DNA from 2 places in the Achromobacter sp. HZ01 genome. Region 2 is predicted to be linked to the other one. Evidence: riboswitches for the same ligand, from Rfam matches in the RefSeq annotation. Region 2 holds a riboswitch; the other holds the start of a gene.
What was found. Region 2 has a riboswitch for glycine ahead of gcvT (glycine cleavage system aminomethyltransferase GcvT). Riboswitches for the same ligand answer to the same signal wherever they lie in the genome.

Region 1 (3,398 bases), on a different contig from region 2:
GGGGTTTGGCGTCGACCGAAAAGGCCGGGCCGTGGAACATCGCCGCCGAGGCCAGCACCACGCCAAGCAGCTTCTTGAAAATACGGGGAGTCATTTTGGAATCGCCTCTAAGCGGTTATGAGAGAAACGATTCTAGGGACGGACACGCCCGGCGCGAACGAAGACTTCGTTCGGTGCTTATGGCCGGGGCGTTTGGTTATGGCCGCGCGGCATATGCGCGCGGCGCGCCGACAGCGTTCAGAACGGCTTGACGACCACCAGCGCGACGATCGCGGAAGCCGCGACCACGGTGAACGGCGCGTACCAATCGATCAGCGGCGGACGCTGCGCGCCGCCGCCGGCCATGCGGCGCAAGGCCTTGCTCTGGACGCCCAGCAGCGCCGACAGCGCCAGCGCGATGGCGATCTTCACCCAGATCCAGTTCATGATGAACCAGCCGAAGGTCACGGCCAGGTGCAGGCCGACCAGCCAGGCCAGCACCATGGCCGGCGTGGTCACGTACAGGGTCCAGCGGCGCAGCGCGCCGAGCATCCTGCTTTCTTTCGGGGCTTGGCCGCCTTCCTGGGGTTGCGAGGACAGCAGGAACAGCGACACGAACAGCGAGCCGCCCAGCCAGGCGACCACGGCCGCCACGTGGAGCATTTTCAGGAGTTGGTATGTCATGGCCGGCATTATCGCCGCAGGCGCGCGCCGCGGCGAACCGGCTTGCAACGGCAATTTGCGCTACGGCAAAGCGGCGGCCCGGAGCGGCCTTACTTGGCGGCGTCGGCGCCTGCCGGCGGCGGGCTGCCCGCCGGCGCCGCCTTGCTGTCCGAAGGCGCGGCCGCCTTGCTGTCCGCGGGCGCGCCGGTCTTGCCATCCGCGGGCGCGGCCTTGCCATTGGCGGCCGGCGTATCGCTGGCGGCCGCCGGGTTCAAGGTGTCGGCCGGCGCATCCGGCGACACCGCGGGCTCGGCCGGCGCGGGCTTGGGCGGCGTCTTGCCGCGTCCGGCCGGCGCCGGTTGCGGCGCCGAAGCGGCCTGCGCGTCCGGCAGGAAGCGCTGCAACAGCTGGAAAAATCCGTCGTAGAACTTGGGCCGCGCCACCGTCTGGCTGGCGGTCTTGACCAGCGAATCGTCGCTGGCGCCGAACGGCATGGACACCTGGCCCAGCACGCTCACGCCCACGCTGGCCGAATTGGCGGTGCGCTTGATCGAATAACGGTCCTGCACCGCGGTGGCGAACACCGTCGAGCGCTCGTTCGACGCGCCATCGGCGGCGCATTCGATATTGAAGCTGATCTGCGTATGCTGGCCGTCCTCGGCCTGGAAATTCTTGTGCCCGGTCACGCGCGCCGACTCGAAGCGGTCGATCAGGTAGCCCTGGCTCAGCAAGGCGCGCCGGCCCGCGTCGCAGGCGGCCGCGCTGCTGGCGGCGACGCTGCGCGAGTAGGTGTCGTTCTGGGTGAAGTCCTCCTTCTCATACGCGGGCTTGGGGGAGGAGCATCCGGCCACGGCGCCCGTCAGGGCGGCGAGCAGGATCAGGGACGAACGGCGGGTGATACGAGGCATGTATGGGCGTCCGCGAGCCGGCGGCTTGCGGCAGTGTGATGCGTGAACGTCGGTTATAGCGCATCCCCCCGCCTCAAGCCTTTACCAGGAATGAACAGTTCAACAGAGAGGTAACAGGCGATATAACAGGGACAAAACGAACGGCTACTGGGACTAACCCCTGGTCCCACGCCGCCGGATTTTGGCTATTCTGCCCGCGTCGATCCAAAACCTCGCAGAAGAGACCTGCCCGCCGCGGCAGGCGCCGACGGAGCAACCGCCCCGGAAACTCTCAGGCAACCAGGACTGCGCGGTCTAGACAATCTGGAGAGCGGCGCCGCGCGCGCCCACCGAAGGGGAACCCGCCGCCTTCCGCGCGGCGCGTGAAACTCTCAGGTACCAAGACAGATGGGGTGCTGCGGCCGGGTGGCCGCGGCCACCCTACCCTTGGAGCGACCATGCCCCGCATCGCCATCATCGGCGCCGGCATCACCGGCGTCACGTCCGCCCATGCCCTGAACAAGCTGGGATTCGACGTCACCGTCTACGACCGCCAGCGCTACCCCGCCATGGAGACTTCCTACGCCAACGGCGGCCAGCTGTCGGCCAGCAACGCCGAGGTCTGGAACAGCGTGTCCACCATCATGAAAGGCCTGCGCTGGCTGGGCCGCCACGACGCCCCGCTGCTGCTCAATCCGCGTCCGGGCTGGCACAAGTATTCCTGGCTGGCCCAGTTCATCGGGCAGATCCGCAACTATCGCCAGAACACCATCGAGACCACCCGCCTGGCCATCGAGGCGCGCCAGCACCTTTACGCCATGGCCGAAGAAGAAGGCATCGATTTCGACCTGGAGCGCCGCGGCATCCTGCATATCTACCACGACGCGGCCAGCTTCGACACCGCGCGCCGCGCCAACGCGCTGCTGCGGCAAGGCGGGCTGGAGCGCTACGAGGTGACCGCGGAAGAAGCGCGCCGCATCGAGCCGGCCCTGCAGACCGCCTGCCACGCCGGCTTCTACACGCCGTCGGACGCCACCGGCGACATCCACAAGTTCACCAGCGGCCTGGCCCGCGCCTGCCAGCGCCGCGGCGTGCGGTTCGTGCAGGACGCCGACATCACCGCCATCGCGCACGAGGGCGGCGCCTACCGTCTGGACCTGGCGGCAGGCGCGCTGCCGGCCCGGCAGGAATCGGCCGACGCCGTGGTGATCTGCGCCGGCGCGGCCAGCCGCCAGTTCGCGCGGCAGCTCGGAGACTCGCTCAACATCTATCCGGTCAAGGGCTATTCGATCAGCGTGCACCTGGACGACGAGGCCAGCCGCGCCGCCGCGCCCTGCGTGAGCCTGCTGGACGAGGCCGCCAAGATCGTCACCAGCCGCCTGGGCGACCGCTTCCGCGTGGCCGGCACGGCGGAATTCAACGGTTTCAACCTGGACATCCGCGCCGAACGCGTGCAGCCGCTGGTGGACTGGACCCGCCGCCACTTCCCCGGCGTGCGCACCGCGCGCGTGGTGCCGTGGTGCGGGCTGCGCCCGATGACGCCGAACATGATGCCCAGGGTCGGCCCCGGCAAGCGGCCGGGGGTGTTCTACAACACCGGCCACGGCCACCTGGGATGGACGCTGTCGGCCGCGACCGCCCAGATGCTGGCGGCCAGCGTCCAGGCGGGCATGGGCCGGGCCTGAGCCCTGCGGCGCTCAATGCGCCGCGACCGCTTCCCTGCTGTCCTGCTCGACGGCGCGCGGCGGCGCGCCTTCCGCGCCCGGCGGGCAGGCGTTCTTGCAGATCCGCCCGTCCTTCATCACCAGGCTGATGCGGTCCGGGTCGATCAGCAGCGACAGGTCCTCCAGCGGATTGCCGTCGACCATG
Region 2 (3,398 bases):
CAGGCCAAGGCCGTGCCCGGCCTTTATTTCATCGGCGAAACCGTGGACGTCACGGGCTGGCTGGGCGGCTACAACTTCCAGTGGGCCTGGGCCTCGGGCGTGGCCTGCGGGCGCGCGCTGTAGGGCGGCGGCGCCGATAGCGCGCGGCTATGGCCGGGATGGAAATATCGGCGTTGCGACGTTAAATAAAAATAAATATCATTTGTATTTCAAGGATTGAGTTCGCCCGTCCTATTTTGGGCGCGGCACCCACGGAGATACACATGGCCTACACACTGCCCCCCTTGCCGTACGCCTACGACGCGCTGGAGCCGCACATCGACGCGATGACGATGGAGATCCACTACAGCAAGCATCACCAGACCTACGTCAACAGCCTGAACGCCGCGCTGGAAGGGGCGGGCATCGCCGCCGACGAGCCGGTCGAAGCGCTGGTGGCGCGCCTGGAGCAGCTGCCCGAGGCCGTGCGCGGCGCGGTGCGCAACCACGGCGGCGGCCACGCCAACCACAGCCTGTTCTGGGCCGTGATGTCGCCGGCCGGCGGCGGCGCGCCCGACGGCGCGCTGGCCGCCGCCATCGCGTCCGAGCTGGGCGGCATGGACGCGTTCCGCGAGGCGTTCACCAAGGCCGCGCTGACCCGTTTCGGCAGCGGCTGGGCCTGGCTCTCGGTCACGCCCGAGGGCCGGCTGACGGTCGAGAGCAGCGCCAACCAGGACAGCCCGCTGATGCACGGCAATACGCCCATCCTGGGGCTGGACGTCTGGGAGCATGCCTATTACCTGAAGTACCAGAACCGCAGGCCGGAATACATCGCGGCCTTCTACAATGTCGTCAACTGGCCTGAAGTGGCGCGCCGCTACGCCGCGGCGCAGCGCTGAACGCGACTCTCTGAAGGAGGGCAGCGCCGTATGAATACCTTCAGCCGCCATCGTGTGCGGCCCGCCGCCACCAGCATCAGCGTCTGGACGCTGGCCGTGCTGGTTTCCTGCCTGGCCCTGCACCAGTTGTGGGCGTACCTGGACGTGCGCGCGCCGCACGTGGCCGACGCCCTGCTGGGCGGGCTGGTGGCGGCCGCCGCGACGGCGCTAGGCACCGTGCCCATCCTGTTCGCCCGCAGCATCCCGCAGAAACTGCAGGACAGCATGTTCGGCTTCGGCGCCGGCGTGATGCTGGCGGCCAGCGCCTTCTCGCTGGTGGCGCCCGGCATCGCCGCGGCGCGCGGGCTGGGCTACGGCCCCTGGGGGGCGGGGCTTACGGTGGCGGGCGCCGTGCTGCTGGGGGCCGCGGTGCTGCTGCTCATGGACCGCACGCTGCCGCACGAGCATTTCATCAAGGGACGCGAAGGCATCGAGGCGCACCGGCTGCGCCGCACCTGGCTGTTCGTGTTCGCCATCACGCTGCACAACCTGCCCGAAGGCCTGGCCATCGGCGTGGGCTACGCCGGCAACGATCCCTTGCGCGGCACCGCGCTGGCCACCGGCATCGCGATCCAGGACATCCCCGAGGGGCTGGTGGTGGCCGTGGCGCTGCTGGCCGCGGGCTATCCGCGGGCCTTCGCGGCGGCGCTGGGCATGCTGTCGGGCATGGTCGAGCCCCTGGGCGCGGTGCTGGGCGCGGCCGTGGTCGGCTGGTCGGCGCCGATGCTGCCCTGGGGCCTGGGCTTCGCCGCCGGCGCCATGCTGTTCGTCATCAGCCACGAGATCATCCCCGAGTCGCACCGCAAGGGGCACGAGGTCTACGCCACCTGCGGGCTGATGCTGGGCTTCGTGCTGATGATGCTGCTGGATACCGCGTTGGGTTAGCACGGGCCGCGGTTCCCATTCCCTGCCGATGGCTTTCGTTGTATGCTTTCGCCGCTGTCACGCATGTTGCGGGAGAGAGCGGCCTGTCCATCCGGCCGCCGCCGAAGGCGCAATTCGCCCGGAATCGCTCAGGTAACCCATACCGCCCATGCTTGCCCCGTCCCGGTTTATCACCGCGTGGACACGGCAAAACAGTACTCTGGAGAGACCTGGCGCCGCCCCTGAAACAAGGGACATGTCGAGCAGCCCAGGCGCCGAAGGTGCAAACCCGCCTAGCGGGGCAACTCTCAGGCAAAAGGACAGAGGGGCGGAAGATTCAGCCGTAGTGCAGGGCGCAGCCCGCCTGGCACCACCGGCATTCCGTAACCCTGGCAACCAAGCCGCCCCGGAGTTTCCGCGCATGTCCGCAACCCTCAAACGCACCCCGCTAGCCGAAGAACACGTCGCCGCCGGCGCCCGAATGGTCGATTTCGGCGGCTGGGACATGCCGCTGGCCTACGGCTCGCAACTGGAAGAGCACCACGCCGTGCGCCAGGACGCGGGCATGTTCGACGTCTCGCACATGCTGAACGTGGACATCGCCGGCCCGGACGCGTTCGCCTTCCTGCAGCGCCTGGTCGCCAACGACGTGGCCAAGCTGACCGTGCCCGGCAAGGCGCTGTACAGCTGCATGCTGAACCCGCAGGGCGGCGTGATCGACGATCTCATCATCTATTTCTTCGCTGCCGACGAATGGCGTGTGGTGGTCAACGCCGGCACCGCCGACAAGGACATCGCCTGGATGCAGCGCGTCAAGCAGGCCGGCGGTTTCGACGTGGCCATCACGGCCCGCCGCGACCTCGCCATGGTGGCCGTGCAGGGCCCCAACGCCCGCGCCAAGGTGTGGGCCGCGCGCCCGGCCTGGCAGGCCGCCACCGAGCCGCTGACCCCGTTCGTGGCCGCCGTGGTCGGCGACGACACGCTGGTGGCCCGCACCGGCTACACCGGCGAGGACGGCTTCGAAATCGTGCTGCCCGCCACCGAAGTGGTGCAGCTGTGGCGCGACCTGGCCGCCCAGGGCGTGCGTCCCTGCGGCCTGGGCGCGCGCGATACGCTGCGCCTGGAAGCCGGCATGAACCTCTACGGCCAGGACATGGACGAACTGATCCAGCCGAACCAGGCCGGCCTGACCTGGACGGTGTCGCTGAAGGACGCCGAGCGCCGCTTCATCGGCCGCGAGGCGCTGGAACAGTTCGCCACCCCGGCCGCCTTCCTCGGCCTGAAGCTGCAGGAACGCGGTGTCATGCGCGCGCACATGGCCGTGCGCACCAAGGACGGCATGGGCGAGCTGACCAGCGGCACCATGTCGCCCACGCTGGGCGTGTCCATCGGTTTCGCCCGCCTGCCGCAGAGCGTCAAGCCCGGCGACACGGTCGAGGTCGATATCCGCGGCAAATGGGTGCCCGCCCTGGCCTGCAAATTGCCCTTCGTGCGTAACGGCAAGGCCGTCGAACACTCGTAAACTCGAAGCTTCGCGCGGGACGCCATGGCCGCCCGCGCGAGGCGCGCAACACCATTCATCTACCCGTATTCCCAGGAGCTCCCATGAGTCTGCCC

Region 1: it holds a riboswitch for glycine, as region 2 does, so the genes downstream of both, A6B37_RS01525 (D-amino acid dehydrogenase) here and gcvT (glycine cleavage system aminomethyltransferase GcvT) in region 2, are expected to answer to the same signal.

The regions. Positions count from the first base shown of each region.
Region 1 is NZ_LWKV01000001.1:331,597-334,994, reverse strand. Features, by position in the region: gene A6B37_RS01540 (MetQ/NlpA family lipoprotein) at 1-94, opposite strand, end outside; gene A6B37_RS01535 (CopD family protein) at 238-663, opposite strand; gene A6B37_RS01530 (DUF2242 domain-containing protein) at 753-1,550, opposite strand; glycine riboswitch at 1,756-1,848, shown strand; glycine riboswitch at 1,850-1,941, shown strand; gene A6B37_RS01525 (D-amino acid dehydrogenase) at 1,988-3,214, shown strand; gene A6B37_RS01520 (amidohydrolase family protein) at 3,227-3,398, opposite strand, start outside.
Region 2 is NZ_LWKV01000002.1:638,050-641,447, reverse strand. Features, by position in the region: gene A6B37_RS12060 (NAD(P)/FAD-dependent oxidoreductase) at 1-123, shown strand, start outside; gene A6B37_RS12055 (superoxide dismutase) at 264-878, shown strand; gene A6B37_RS12050 (ZIP family metal transporter) at 909-1,802, shown strand; glycine riboswitch at 1,862-1,957, shown strand; glycine riboswitch at 1,992-2,115, shown strand; gene gcvT (glycine cleavage system aminomethyltransferase GcvT) at 2,203-3,303, shown strand; gene gcvH (glycine cleavage system protein GcvH) at 3,387-3,398, shown strand, end outside.